Linked DNA regions of Stratiformator vulcanicus. The main gene of each other region encodes a partner of the protein of the gene in region 2 in a complex. Links are inferred from orthologs where the notes say so. Each region holds a gene or a part of one and is shown on either strand. Other genes may lie near its edges. The genes, in order: Pan189_RS08040, pnp and rny.

Region 1 (4,955 bases), 1.8 Mb from region 2 along the record:
GGAAGCCCAACGCGAAGCGCTCGCGCACCGCATGTTCCACGGCTTCTCGAAGCGAAATCTCTCGCCCGAAGCGTCCATTGATGATGGGGTCGCGGTCGTCACAATGACTCGCCCCGGAGGCCGGGTCCTGCTGTCGCTCAAACGCGACGGGAACGCGACTTGGTTGGTCGACGAAATCGCGTTCGAAGATCGTGACAAAAAACTGCATCTGAATTCGCTGAATCAGGCTGCCTTAGCACTCGATGTCGGTAACTCATTTTTCGACGCCTATACCGCGGCGGACCTCGATGGTTTGCAGTCGACGGCGACGGATCGATTTTTCAATCACTGCCTGAAGTCGGCGGACCTTTCGAAGGTCAGTCTCGACGAAGCGGCTGCGGCTCGTGGTCGAATTGCACTCGATCTTCTTGACGAGAGTGCGGAATTGGTCGCGCAGACCGATGGCGGTCGCGTCGTCATCGCCTTGGATTTAGTCGGCGCCGATGACTCCTCAACCGGTCGAAAGTTTCGCGTCTCCGAAGTCACGCTGTTCTCACCCAACGATCAAGAAGAGCGGCGACTTTCCTCGGCACTCACCGGCGACGCCGTCATGCTGCTGTTTGCCGGGGCACTCGCGGATGGCGATTTGTCGCTCCTGTCGCAAACCTCGACGTACGACTTCCGGGAGCGCGTGTGGAAATACGTCAAGCCGGGTGATCTCGACCGACTTCCGTTGGATGAAGTCCGAAACTCAGCGCCAATCGTCGACCGCGTCATCTATCGTGGTCCGGTCACCGAGTACCTCGTGATGCACGGGGGCGTGGCGGCGACCTATCACCTGATCGATCAGGGGGGCGCGGTTCGCGTCAACGATGTGCAACTGGCCGTCGAGAACCGACCCCGTTCACTCAAACAAACATTGGAACACACGTTGCCCGTCATCGTGTTTTGCCGAGGTGTTGAGCAGGACGATCTCAACATGGTGCGGCAGACATGCTCGTCGGAATTTAATCGCCTGGTCTGGTCGCAGATGCGAGCGACGCCACGCGAAGCGAAAACGGTGGCGGCCCTGCTGAAACAACCCTTGGCCTCCCTCGAGATCGGAAGCGAAGCCGTCAAAGTTAAATTCGGCGACTCATCGAGCGGCGGCGCGGTCAAGCTGATTCGCGAGGGTGAAGACTTCCGCATCGACGAACTCGTCGCCGTTGCCGGGCCCGCGGCGCATCAGCAAGCCGAACTCAAGCAGGCTCTTAAAGACATGATCGCCGCCGGTTCGCTGCAGCGACGAACGCGCGGCGATGTTCAAACCAATCGGCAGGTCGTGCCTGTCGGATATACGACATCAGAGGAAATGATTGGCTTGCCGACTCAACCGGGAATCGAGCGGACGGCGGGAAAGGTCGAAACCAACCGCGCTCAACATTAATAGCGGTTTCAAATCGCTCAACATACAAGCCCGAGGCGCAAGCCGTCGGGAAAATTGCCGGTTGATCGACCATCGGCTCTGGCTGGTATTGAAATCGCTTCTAGCGGAATCGGTGCGCGACTCGGCCGATCGGCGACTCCGTCGAATTGATGGCGTTGGCGTATCGAACCGCGAAGCTCAGATGGGGTCGGGATCGATGCCGTCGGCTTCGAGGTGCTCGAGCCGTTTGTGGATGTCGACGTTTACGCTGGGGTAAACCATCGAGAGCTTTCCCGGATTGAACGCGTCGTTGAGCAGGTGTTCAACGTCGTCGCGACCGAGAGCCTGAGTGAAGATCGGCTTGAGATAAGCCCGCCCGAATTTCGATGGCTGAAATTTCTTCTCGTCGTACAGATACGGATGGAGCGTCCGGGCGTGAATCTGGCCCCAGCGGTCCCGCAGTTTGTTGGCCGCGATCGAGTCGAGCTTGAAACCGTGCTCGGGTGAGTACTGCAGCGTCGCGATATGATTGTTGCGACCGTGGACCAGTAATTCGGTCGCTTTGCCGCCGAGCTGCGTGGCGTAAAAACGGTCGAACATAATCGGGCGTCCGCCCCGCTGCGTGTGACCGACTTTACGCGTGAAAATCGCCTGCTTGGCGTTGTCGTGTCGTCGCCGGTGCTGGAAGTATCCGTCGCCCAGTCGTTCAATCAGAATTTGTTGTAGCGCTTCGCTCGCTCCGGTGAATTGAATGTTGCCGGCCGGATCGACGCTGGCCGACTTCGCGCCGAGCTGATGTCCTTCTTCGTCCCGGACGCCTTCACCGACCACGATGACCACGTGCTTTTGCAGCTCGTAGATTTCACGGACGCGCCGTTCGAGCCGCTCAATGTCGATCGGGATTTCCGGAACGAGGATGATGTCGGGCTGGCCGTAGGCTGAGCCGAGCGCGATGTATCCTGAATCGCGTCCCATCACCTCGACGATGGCGATTCGCCGGTGACTTTCGGCTGTCGTCCGGGTCCGTTCGATCGCCTGCGCAACCACAAACACGGCGGTCGCGTAACCGGGCGTGGCGTAGTTGACGATGTCGGCCAATTCGAGCTCGGTCCGGCTGTAAATGCGGGAATACTTCGATTTGTGGCCGGGTGTCTCGATGAGTTCCCAGTCGTTCGGCTCTTCGATGTAATTTAGGCCCAAATCGTTGTCGATCGTCTTGGGGGCCAGCGCGCAGGGAATGAAGTCGGAGATCGGTTGCAGGCCGTTGATCGTGCCGTCGCCGCCGACGCAGATAATGCCTTCGATCCCGAGCCGACGCAGCCGCGCCACGACCGCCTTGAGCAGCTCTTTTTCGTTCTTGTCGATATAGGTCCGCGAGGCCCCGAGAATCGTGCCGCCGATGTCGGGTCGCAATTCGGGAATCGTCGTTCGGAGCGGATTGAGCCGCAGGTGCGGGATCCGCGGGTCGACCATTCCGCCGAACCCTTTGATGATTCCGATAACCTCGACGCCGAGTTGATTGGCCCGTTCGACGACCCCGTAAATGGTCGCGTTCAACGCGGGCGTATCGCCTCCCGCGGTCAAGACGCCGATACGTCGCATAGCTCGAACCTATCCCGCGGGTAATTTGACTGAGGCGACGAGCGCGAACTAACGCAAAAACGATTTGGCCGACGACGCGACAGTGACGTTACACACGCTCAATTGCACGGAAAGCGGAGAGAAACATGACGGCGGATCGAGGGCGGGCGAGCGGACTGCGTGCGAGCCACCGTGAGTAGGGAGAATACCCACTGGCTGCGGGGGAATTCAATCGGCGAATCACCGATTTCACGCGAAAACGAGGGAGCAACGGATGAGCAGCCGCAATGTCGGCCTAAGCGACCTCAACCGGCTCAACATTGATCCGCCGACCTTTGCGGTCGAAATAGACGTGTCCGTCGCACAGGGCGAAAATCGTGTAGTCGCGACCCATGCCGACGTTCATGCCGGGATGCCACTTCGTGCCGCACTGCCGGGCGATAATGTTCCCGGCGATGACCGATTGGCCGCCGAACTTTTTGATGCCCCGTCGTTGGGCATTCGAATCCCGACCGTTCCGGCTCGAGCCCTGTCCCTTTTTATGTGCCATAGCCGTCGCGTCCGAAAATCGCTGAAAACGTCAAAAGGAATGCCCTGCGGCGAGCGGGGGAGAATCGCAGACTTCTCGCGAAATTTCAACCGAATTCAGCAATCGCGACCGAACGGAGCCGAACGTCCGATCAGTCACGGGCTGTTCGGCGCTGAACTTCAGGACCCACTCCCGAGATCGACTTTGCCTTCCTGCCGCAATTCTTCGTCGGGGAGGTAGAGCCATCGCGGGCCGCCTTTGAACTGAAATTCTTTCTCTTCTTCTTCAAATTGGTCGCCGGGCCGCCAGAAGTCTTGCACCAAGACCCGTCGCAGGATCATCGGCTGCCCGCCGGGACCCTTCATCTCTTGGTAACCGTTCGAGAACCCTTCGAGCGCGACACGGAAAAAGTCGGTTTCCGGATCGATGTTGCGCCACATGGCGACCCCGTAAATCACGTCGTCACGATCCGGCTTTTCGCCTTCGGCGAGCCGTTTCGGAATCGGTTGCACGATCGAGACGGAATTATTGAGTTTCGTGTCCTTCAGATCGCCCCGCATCTCTCGCCGCTCGATCGCGGCTTGGGCTTCGGGAATAGTCACGTCGAAGTGTGAAACGGGGGCGTCCCCATCCTGCGTGACGAGCAGAAACCGAGGAATGATCAGCGACGGACCCGGCGGATCGTCGTAGACGTTGACGGGATCAAGGTCGGGCGTTTCCGGCGGAGTCTTCAGCGCTCGATTTTTCACCCGATAAACAAGATACCAAATCAGTTCTTCGGTCTTCTCGCCCGACTTCGGATCGGTGATGCCGACGCGAATCAGCCGGGCCGGCTTTAAGTCGACCTCGAGCACCCAAAGGTCGGTTTGGGTCGTCAACTCTTCGCCTGAGACCGACGGTTCCGCCGTGACCGCGAAACCACGCTGGTTCCCTTGCGCCTGCGCGGTCGGAACGGCCAGCGATCCGACCACGACGGTCAGACCGACTGCGGCGATTGCTCGTAAACGGTTGCGAACCATAGGTACCCCGAGGTGAAAATATCGAGTCGCTTCTTCGGGTCGTGAGGGTCAGAATCCTCTGATCGTTAGGAAGCGACCTTTGATAACGTATCGGCCCGAGCCGTTCGGGGTCAACGATTGCTCGCTTAATGTCGTCGGCGAGCAACAAGTTCTGCCGTTACATACGGTAAGACCGGAGTGATCGATGGGCGAAAGCATCGGGCGTTCGCCGTGTAAGGCGATTCGAACCGCCGGCCGATCAATAAATGTCGTCGCCGGTCAGCACCTTCTCGACGGCGTCGGCCCGCTGGGCGACTTCCATCGCACTTCGCCGCAATTCTTCGGCATCGATCGTGGCACGCGGGTAATTGTCGATCATGCAGAACATTTCTCGGCCCTCGATCGTCCGAATGGCCAGTGCCCCGTGGGGTATTTCCGAATTGAGTTTGAGCGCCTCGTGAAA
Region 2 (4,982 bases):
GTCGTGCTGTTCGGCCTCGGCATCGCGTGTCTGGCGATGGAATTTTTCGTGATCCCCGGGTTCGGTGTGTTCGGGGTGTCGGGGGGACTGCTCATTCTCGGATCGCTGGTCATGGCGACGCAGACATTCGGCAACATCGAACCGGGCTCCGACTTCAATCAAATGGCAAACAACGTCGGCTGGCTCGGGGCGGCGCTCGCCACGACGATTCTCATAGGAATGGTCACGAGTCGGTTCCTGCCGCACATCCCGCTGTTCCGCGCTATGATTCTGGCTCCGCCCGGTGCCGAACTAGCCGACGTCAACGAGCCGCGACTCGACCCGAGCCTCACGGTCGGCCCCGATAGTCTGATGTCGCTGATCGGTCGCACCGGCAAAGCCGCCACGACGCTGCGGCCAAGCGGAAAGGCCCTGATCGAAGGCGACTACGTCGACGTGGTCAGCGACGGCGGCTACATCGACGCGGATGCCGAAGTCGAGGTCGTCGGCGTGGAAGGGAATCGCGTGATTGTGCGCGAGGCGTGATGGGAGGTGGGAGAGCGAGAGAGTCGGGGGCGTGTAATGAATACCTACACATTTGACCTGATTGTCGATGGATTCGACGTGATGTCCGACAACTTTGCGGATCGTTTGTATGAATCGAGCGACTTTGATCTGACGCCTGGAATCAGGAACAGTCGACCGGAAATCGGATGTACGGTCGAGGCGACTTCGTTCGGACAAGCGGTGCAAATCGCGATCACAGCGGTGAAGCAAGCCGAACCTTCCGCAAAAATCGTCAGCTTGCAGATCGATGGCGAAGACCTGTCGCCCCTGATCGGTGCCGGGTAAGTCCGAAACGGGTGGCCCGCCGGGTCGCGCAGCGACAAGATGCCGTTCGAAAACCTTCCGAGTAAGGGGAACGGCTGATTTTGTTTGGAATCGGCTCGAGCAGCATCTTGTGCCTGTCGGCACCCGGCCGATTCATTGCCGGGCCGCCAATTCCCCCGACTCCCCCGCTCTCCAGCGTCTGTTCTCCCCGTTGCGTTGCATCTTACGTCGTGGTTGCTACAGTACCGCCTTGACGCGAAGACAATTGGGAAAAGTTGTGGCCGGGGTTCGGCCGAATTCAGAGGGTTTGCATGTCGATCACCAGAGAAAAGAAACAAGAAGTGATCGGAGAGTACCGGCAGAGCGAGTCCGACACGGGCTCGTCTGAGGTGCAGGTCGCTGTGCTTTCGCACCGAATTAAGGCGCTGACGGAACATTTGCGGACCCATCAGAAGGACCATTCGAGCCGACGTGGTTTGCTCCAATTGGTCAGCCGCCGGCGTCGCTTGCTCAATTATCTTCACCGGACCGCGCCGGAAACGTACCGGTCGCTGATCGACAGCCTTTCGCTCCGTCGCTAGTGGCTTTGAGCCTGGCATTGGGGCGAGCGTCGATTTTTTGTTGTGTTCGCGATGCGCTCGGCGCATCGCGATCGTGTCGGTTGTCATTGTCCCCCGCCGCCTTTTGATTGTGACCCCGGAAGAATGTGTTGCCCGGGGGTGAGGCGGCGTTTGTCGGCGAAGAAAGTAAATTCGTGAGTGATCAAAGCCCGTTTCCGCAGCCCGTCTCCGTCGAACGTGAAATCGGCGGCCGCACCTTCAAACTGACCACCGGCGAGATCGCCAAGCAGGCCAGTGGTGCCGTCCTCGTTCAATTCGGCGACACCGTCCTGTTTGTCGCCGCCCAGCACGGCCCGCCGCGGCCGGGCATCGATTTCTTCCCCCTGCAGGTCGATTATCGCGAGCGTCTCGCTGCCGCAGGTAAGTTCGCTGGTGGGTTTCTGAAGCGCGAAGGTCGCCCGACCACGCGAGAAATTCTGACCGCCCGCGTCACCGACCGGCCGCTGCGTCCGCTGTTCCCCAAAGGTTACAAAGACGAGATTCAAGTTCAGGCCAACGTGCTCTCGTCGGATGGCGAGAACGACCCGTCGCCGCTGTGTGCGACCGGGGCCAGCACCGCTTTGATGATTGCCGAAGAAGTGCCGTTCGGCGGGCCGATTTCCTCGGTTCGTGTCGGACGGGTCGACGGCGAACTCGTGCTCTTCCCGACGCACGAAGAGATGATGGGCAGCGACCTCGATCTCACCGTCGCAGGCAGCAAAGAATCGGTCTTGATGATCGAGGGCTTTGCCAACCAGCTTCCCGAAGCGGAGATGGCCGAGGCGATCATGTTCGCCCACGAATCGTGCGTCGAACTGTGCGAATTGCAGTTCGACCTGATGAAGGCTGTCGGAATTGAGCCGACGAAGTTCGAAGGGCCGCCTGAGAATCCTTTCACCAGTACGCTGCAGGAGAAAGCGTACGACAAGGTGAAAGAGGCGAAGACCTCCGGCAACAAGCAGGAGCGGGCCGACAAAGTCTCGGAAATCAAAGACGGTCTCGTTTCGGAACTCTTCCCGGAAGATGCCGAAGAGACCTCGGACGGCAACACCAAGGCGCAGTTCAAAGAAGCCTTCTACAAGCTCGAAGCCAAGGTCGTGCGTGACCTGTTGCTCGAAGGCAAACGTCTCGATGGCCGATCGCCGGACGACCTCCGCGCCGTCGACAGTCGCGTCAGCCTTCTGCCCCGCGTGCACGGGTCGGCGCTGTTCACCCGCGGCGAAACGCAATCGATGATGACCGTCACGCTGGGCACCTCACGCGATCAACAACGCGTCGATGGCTTGTTCGGCGAATCGGCTGAGCGGTTCATGCTGCACTATTACTTCCCGTCCTATTCGGTCGGTGAAGTTCGCCCTATCCGTGGGCCGGGGCGTCGGGAAATCGGGCACGGCGTTCTTGCCGAACGCAGCGTTTTTCCGGTCATCCCGAAGGCCGAGAAATTTCCCTACACGATCCGCTGCATCTCTGACATCACCGAATCGAACGGCTCCAGCTCGATGGCGAGCGTCTGTGCCGCCACGCTCGGTTTGATGGATGCCGGCGTGCCGATTCTGCAGCCGGTCGCGGGTATCTCGATCGGAATCGTGAAAGAGTCGAACGACAAGTACACCCTCCTGACCGACATCATGGGGGATGAAGACCACTTCGGCGACATGGACTTCAAGGTCGCCGGTACGCAAAAGGGCATCACCGGGATTCAGCTCGATCTTAAGATCGACGGCATCTCCGAGCAGATCATCAAAGACACGCTCGTGCAGGCCCGCAAGGCCCGCATCGAATTGCTTCGCGTGATGCTCTCGGCGATTCGCCGGCCCCGCGGCGAAATCTCCTCCTTCGCCCCGCGGCTGCTGCAAATTAAGATCGACCCCGAAAAGATCGGCCTGCTCATCGGCCCGGGTGGCAAGACCATTCGCGCCATTCAGGAAGAGTCGGGCGCAACGCTCGACGTTGAAGATGACGGCACTGTCACGATCGCCGCCAACAACGGCGAAGCAGCCGAGGCGGCCCTCGCCCGTGTTGAAGCCCTCACCGAAGAAATTAAGGTCGGCCGCATCTACGAAGGCACCGTCAGCAGCATTAAAGACTTCGGAGCCTTCGTCGAAATCGCTCCGGGCAAAGACGGGCTGTGTCACATCAGCGAACTCTCCGACGGGTTCGTGAAGAACGTCACCGACATCTGCAAAGTCGGCGATAAACTGCGTGTCAAAGTCATCGCGGTCGATGAGCAAAACCGCGTGAAGCTGTCTCGCAAGGCCGTGATGGAAGAAGAGTCGGACGGCGACGGCGGAGACGACGAGGAGGAATAATTCCTCCCGATTCGCACGGAAGCGCCTCGCTTCATCCGAAGTCGATCTTAATTTCGTTATTAAGATCGGACCGAGTTTTGAGGGCATACCGTGGCTGCCGAGCAGAAGACCGTCGACGCGACCGAGGAGCTGCGATCTCGCTATCACGAGATCGCGGCGCTCGCCGGAGGTTTCGCCCATGAGTTGCGAAATCCCCTCTCGACAATGGGCCTGCACCTCGAGATTCTCGCCGAAGAACTGAGCCCGCCGGGCGACTCGCGTGACCATCGGCTGCTGGAACGGGTTAAGAAAATTCGCGGCGAGTGTGGTCAGCTCGATCATATTCTGAAGGCGTTTCTCGACTTCGCCCATGCCGGGCAGCCGCAATTGCAGCCGGGCGATCTCAGCTCGGTGGTGGGCGACTTCGTCGAATACTTTCGTCCGCGGGCCGAGCGGGCCGGTCTTGATCTTCGGCCTCACCTCGACCAGTCGCTGCCGTCGGTTGAAGTCGACCCGACGTTGATTAATCAGATGCTCCTGAATCTGGCTTTAAACGCCTCTCAGGCGATGCCGGATGGGGGAACGTTGGAACTCATCACGCGGCTCGGCATGGATGGCATCGAATTATTCGTGATCGACAACGGCCCCGGCATCGACGAGGCGACCCGCGACCGGATGTTCGAACCGTTCGTTTCTACCAAACCCGAAGGCAGCGGGCTGGGCCTGCCGACCGTCGCCCGCATCGTCGCCGCCCACGGCGGCACGATCGAGTGCGAAAGCGAACCGGGCAAAGGGACTCGATTTCGCGTGTGGTTACCGACAAGCGATTAAGACGCAGTCATCAGCCGGACCGGCAATGCAACAGGGGTAGCCAGGCCAATTGTGGCCGGGTCGCGAAGCGACAAGAGCACTCAGGTTGAGATCTCCCTGCCAGTCCGGCGTCCAATGTTAATTGTGGTCGGCAGCTGCATGCTCTGGCGGCTGCGCCGCACGGACGGTGTCCGTGCCACTCGGAGATTGGATCAACGCCTACCCAATTCAAGTGTGGCCCGGACATCGTCCGGGTCGCGAAGCGACTAGAGCACTCACGTTTAGATTTCCCTGCTGATCAGGCATCAAATTTTAGTTGTGGTCGGTAGCTGAATGCTCTTGCGGCTGCGCCGCACGGACGGTGTCCGTGCCACTCGGGATTTATTAATTTCCTTTCGGTGTCGGCCTCCAATTCTTTCTTAATGTTTTCGAGCGGCATCTTGTGCCTGTCGGCACCCGGCCATGAAAGGCCGGG
Region 3 (4,970 bases), 2.8 Mb from region 2 along the record:
CGGACGACTGGCTGAACAAGTTGCTGACCGGGCGATAATTAAAACGTCGACACCGATCCAAGGAATCGATCACACCGAAGACGGTTATATTATCTCGACCGAAAACGCCCCGGCAGAAACGTTTGATGGCGTCTTAATGGCGGCATCGGCTCAAACAACGGCCAAGCTATTAAGGCAGATCGATGAAAAGACGGCCGATCTGCTCGACGGGATCGAATATGCGTCGAGCGCGGTGGTGGTGACGTGCCATCGACTTGAAGATATCAATAACCCGATGGACGCCTTCGGCCTCGTGATACCATCCTTGGAACACCGCAAACCGCTTGCGATCTCTTACACATCGCGCAAGTTTCCGGGCCGCGCGCCGGAGGGCACGATCCTGCTGCGAACATTTCTTGGCGGCGCAATGCATCCGGAAATCTTAAAGAACAGCAATGAAGAGCTGCTCCACATCACGCTGCACGAACTCGATGCGATTTTCGGATTGCGGGCGGAACCTCTCCTGTCGCGCGTCGTGCGATGGGATCAGGCGATGCCGCAATACAACCTCGGCCACTGCGAACGTGTCGATCAGATTGATCTCAGACTCGCCGACTTCCCGACCCTCGCCGTGGCAGGGAACGCCTATCGCGGCGTGGGGCTGCCCGACGTCGTCGAGAACGCCGAGCAAGCCGCGATGAAGATTCTGAACGCAATTTAAACAGACCGGTCGTAACCCGACATACTGAATCAGCGCGCGAATTCAATGCTTCGAGTCTCACGCAGAACCGAGACTTTAATTTCGCCGGGGTATGTCAGCGTCTGTTCGATCGCATCGGCAATTTCTTTGCTCATCTTCGCGGCCTCGCGATCATTAACGGCGGTCGCGTCGACGACGATTCGAATCTCACGCCCCGCCTGCACCGCGTAGCAGTGGTCGACGCCGGGGAAACCGTTGGCGAGCGCTTCCAACTCTTCGAGTCGGCGAACGTATTTCTCCAAGGTCTCGCGCCGCGCGCCGGGCCGCGCTGCCGAGACCGCATCGGCCGCGGCGACGAGCACGGTGAAGATATACTCCGGCCGAATGTCGTCGTGATGTCCGCGGGCGGCGTGAACGACCTCGTCGCCTTCGCCATATCGCTTCAGAAGTTCGGCACCGACGGCGGGGTGCCCGCCTTCCATCTCGTGATCGGCCGCTTTGCCGATGTCATGTAAGAATCCACAACGGCGGGCCATATCACCGTCGAGTCCGAGTTGCTCGGCCATCAGGCCGGTCAGGTGAGCGACTTCGATCGAGTGCCGCCGCACGTTCTGGCTGTAACTGGTCCGGAACTGCAGTCGCCCCATCAGGTCAAGAATCTTTTCGTGCAGCCCGGTCAGGCCGGCTTCCTGTGAGGCCTCGATTCCCATCTTGCGAATGTGGGCGTCCATTTCTTTCTGCGTCTCTTCGACGACCTCTTCGATCCGCGTCGGGTGAATGCGGCCATCTTCGATTAACTTTTGCAACGCGAGTTTGCCGATCTCCCGGCGGACGCTGTCGAAGGCGGAGACCACCACGACCCCCGGTGTATCGTCGACCACGACATCGACTCCGGTCGCTTTCTCGAAGGCGCGAATGTTTCGCCCCTCGCGACCGATAATGCGGCCTTTCATCTCGTCGCTGGGGATGTCGACCGTTGAGACTGTCGTTTCGGATGTGTGCGGCGCGGCGTAACGCTGGACCGCCATGCCGATGATTTCTCGGGCCTGCTGATCGCATTGCTCTTTAATTTCCGACTGATGCTTCAACAGCAAAGCGCCCGTCTCGTCCCGCAATTGCTTGTCCAGCCGATCCAAGAGCAACTCGGTCGCCTTGGGCTTGTCGAGTTCGCTGATCTTGTGCAGCAGGTCCTGCTCTTCCCGCAGCACGCGATCGAGTTCTTTCTGCCGGCTATCCATCGCCTTGCCGCGATCGGAAATCTTCTTCTGCTGCGTTTCGAGCATCCGTTCTTTTTTGAGGTACGCCTCCTGCGATTCATCAAGCATCGCCTCACGTTTATCGAGGCGTTTCTCCTGTCGGCGGAGCTCGTCGCGATCCTGATCGAGTTCTTTTTCCGCCTCTTCGCGACGCTTCAGCAGAAGCTCTTTGGCCTCAAGCTCTTTCGACTTGAGCAAATTTTGGCCTTCCCGCTCGGCATCGGCGAGAATCGCGTCGCGATCCTTATAGGCAGCCCCGCGACGGAGCCGGTCGAAGAAAAATCCCAGCAAACAGCCCACGACGAGCGCGATGGCGCCGATCACATAATCATTCATCTGCGGCCTCAAACTTCGCCGCGTCGAGCACTGTCCCCGTCAGGGAATACGTCGTGCGGCAAAGGTTAAAATGTTTGGCGGAGGTACTTCAGATGCCGCCGAAGAAAAAGGGCGGAATCCGAATAGATCGTTACCTACCGAACGGCGAGCCGACTGCTGAAGCAGACGCTGCTATTCGGGATGCCCCGGCAAATAGAACCGCGGACCGACGAGAGGTCTCAGGCGAGGGGAGCAGGAATCAGCGGATCGGGACCCGTCCGGCGAAATCGGAATTTCTGCGGGACGAAGCTATCGCAAGCGTCGGCGTCGTAAGTCGATCAGCAGGTTGGTCGGTGATCCAAATTCGAGTTGTCTCGCCGAATCGATTGATCTCAGTGGCGAAGTGGTCCGCAAGGCGATGAGACATCTCACGGTCCTTACTTGGATTTCGCTCTGATCGGTTGTCTGCTGCGTCGACAGTTGCCCAAAATGCCACCAGAAAAGTGACAAGGATGATAAGGAATATCGTGACCATTCGGGCATAGCCGGTTAACTTGCGGAATCCGCGAACACCGTCGCCCCATCGATGATGGCCCAACGCCGGACGACGTTTCATGGTCGACCGGAACACGTTCGCCGGACGGTCGGAAGCCGCGATTGGCTCCGTTCCGTCCGTGGGCAGATGGTATTCGTCGATGCGGAAAGGTTCAATCGACGCGGCCATTCCGCCACATCTTGCAACGAATGAGCGGGGTTTCGTTCGTGTTTTCGACCGGCTTATTCCGAGTACGTGACCGGTGAATTCATTTCCGACCCGCGACATGTCCGAAAATTTCGTCAATGATTGATACCGTTCGCCGGTGCTTAGCCCGGTTCGAACTCTCGCCTCGTCAGTTGCTCGTTGCCGTTTCCGGCGGCCCAGACAGCATCGCGCTGCTGAGGGCACTCGCGGAAATCGCCGCCACAAGTCACGGCGGCGCACCGACTGCCGCGCATGTCGATCATCGACTTCGCTCTGAATCATCCGAGGATGCCGCATGGGTCGCTGACGAATGTCGACGCCTCGGCATCGCGTGCCACATTCGGACGGCGGATGTCCCGCAGGCGATGGCGAGCGAAGCCGGATCGCTTGAGGAGTCGGCCCGCCGACTGCGATATGAGAACCTGACTGCTCTCGCCGATGAACTGGATTTGCCGACGGTCGCCACCGCTCATACACGCAACGATCAGGTCGAGACGATCTTGCATCACATCGTCCGGGGGACCGGTTTGGAGGGGCTCGGCGGAATGCCGGAGATGCGGCCGCTGAATGAGAAGATTCAGTTGCTCCGACCGATGCTGGACGTCAGCAAGGCAGAGGTCCTGCGTTATCTCGAGAGCTGCGAGCAGCAATTTCTCGTCGATTCGACGAATCGCGACGAACGATTCACTCGGAATCGACTGCGTCATCAACTCATCCCGCTCCTGACGCAGCAGTACAATCCGGCAATCGAGGAGAGTTTGTTGCGTCTTGGGCAAACGGCCTCGGAGGCCCAAGCGGCCCTGCGAAGCATCGCGATCGAGAAGTCACGGACCGCGTTGATCATGCGGGAAGCCGATCGCCTTGTCGTTGCGACCGGACCGATCGCCTCGCTACCAAGGCATCTGATTCGCGAGGTATGGGTGGTGTTGTGGAACGAATCGAATTGGCCCCGCGCCGGGATGGGCAAGGCGGAGTGGGAGGCCCTGGCGGACGTGACCGTCGGCAATCGCACCGCCGTTTCGCTCCCCGACCTCGTCGAGGCCCGCCGTCACGTCGACCGAGTCATCGCGATTCGTCGCATTCGCAGTTCCAACGAATGAACTCATCGACGTTTCTGGATTTCAACATGCGGCACGTTTAGACTGCGCTCCGCCATCGGTGTTGATCACGCGTCACCGGAATCGATTCAAGTCGATTCGACGTTTTGAGTCGATTCCAACGGTCCACACAACTTGTTCATCCATCCTTGACCATCCACTGAGGAGACTGCCCCGTGAGCGCCGAAGGGAGCAGCACCGCTGCCGCGAAACCCAGCCACAACCAAGTCCTGTTTTGGGGCTGCTTTATCGCCCTAATTACAACGTCATTCGCGTTCGTCGGGCGATTAAGCCTGTTGAATGTCTGGGCCGCCGAGTTCAGTCTCGATCCGGCCGAGACCGGTCGGCTCGCCGGGATCGGTATCTGGCCGTTCGCGGTCAGCATCATCGGGTTCAGCCTGTTCATCGATCGCATCGGCTACAAGACGGCGATGATCGTCGCCTTCATCGGGCATTTAACGTGGACCGTGATGGCGGTCACCGCCTACTACGTTGAAGACAAAGAAGTCGGTTTCCAGTTGCTCTACTGGGGCAGCCTGATCGTCTCGCTGGCGAATGGATCGGTCGAAGCGTTCATCAATCCGGTCGTCGCGACGATGTTCAGTGATGCCAAAACAAAATGGCTCAACATTTTACACGCGGGCTGGCCGGCCGGACTGGTCGTCACCGGTCTGTTCGTCATGGGGGTGGATGCCTACGACGCCGGTGCTGAGTCGGTCACTCCGTGGGCCGTCAAAGTCGGGGTCATCGGCCTGCCGACCTTAATCTACTTCATCATGCTGATCGGCCAGAGCTTCCCGGAGAGTGAACGAGTCGCCGCTGGCGTCAGTTATCGCGACATGTTGCGAGAATTCGGGATCGGCGGAGCGCTCGTTGTCGGA

What was found.
Region 1: pnp (region 2) and Pan189_RS08040 share a complex: the UniProt entries of both Bacillus subtilis proteins name them as parts of the possible RNA degradosome complex. The link is inferred for Stratiformator vulcanicus from one-to-one orthologs.
Region 3: pnp (region 2) and rny share a complex: the UniProt entries of both Bacillus subtilis proteins name them as parts of the possible RNA degradosome complex. The link is inferred for Stratiformator vulcanicus from one-to-one orthologs.

The regions. Positions count from the first base shown.
Region 1 is NZ_CP036268.1:2,064,357-2,069,311, forward strand. The notes cover bases 785-3,664. They hold Pan189_RS08040 (6-phosphofructokinase), read right to left. Parts: upstream 2,987-3,664; coding sequence 1,583-2,986; downstream 785-1,582. Other genes in these bases: Pan189_RS08035 (hypothetical protein), read left to right, coding at 785-1,405; rpmA (50S ribosomal protein L27), read right to left, coding at 3,261-3,515. Outside these bases: more of Pan189_RS08035, read left to right, coding at 1-784; Pan189_RS08050 (hypothetical protein), read right to left, coding at 3,674-4,513; Pan189_RS08055 (serine/threonine protein kinase), read right to left, coding at 4,752-4,955. UniProt on the Bacillus subtilis protein: Catalyzes the phosphorylation of D-fructose 6-phosphate to fructose 1,6-bisphosphate by ATP, the first committing step of glycolysis.
Region 2 is NZ_CP036268.1:273,759-278,740, forward strand. What follows is about bases 1,235-4,141. They hold pnp (polyribonucleotide nucleotidyltransferase), read left to right. Parts: upstream 1,235-1,564; coding sequence 1,565-3,718; downstream 3,719-4,141. Other genes in these bases: rpsO (30S ribosomal protein S15), read left to right, coding at 1,235-1,391; Pan189_RS01080 (two-component system sensor histidine kinase NtrB), read left to right, coding at 3,809-4,141. Also shown: Pan189_RS01060 (NfeD family protein), read left to right, coding at 1-525; Pan189_RS01065 (hypothetical protein), read left to right, coding at 562-831; more of rpsO, read left to right, coding at 1,122-1,234; more of Pan189_RS01080, read left to right, coding at 4,142-4,528. UniProt on the Bacillus subtilis protein: Involved in mRNA degradation. Catalyzes the phosphorolysis of single-stranded polyribonucleotides processively in the 3'- to 5'-direction. Necessary for competence development in Bacillus subtilis.
Region 3 is NZ_CP036268.1:3,066,875-3,071,844, forward strand. What follows is about bases 1-2,895. They hold rny (ribonuclease Y), read right to left. Parts: upstream 2,272-2,895; coding sequence 730-2,271; downstream 1-729. Other genes in these bases: hemG (protoporphyrinogen oxidase), read left to right, coding at 1-700. Also shown: tRNA lysidine(34) synthetase TilS, read left to right, coding at 3,091-4,092; Pan189_RS11970 (MFS transporter), read left to right, coding at 4,266-4,970. UniProt on the Bacillus subtilis protein: Endoribonuclease that initiates mRNA decay. Initiates the decay of all SAM-dependent riboswitches, such as yitJ riboswitch. Involved in processing of the gapA operon mRNA, it cleaves between cggR and gapA.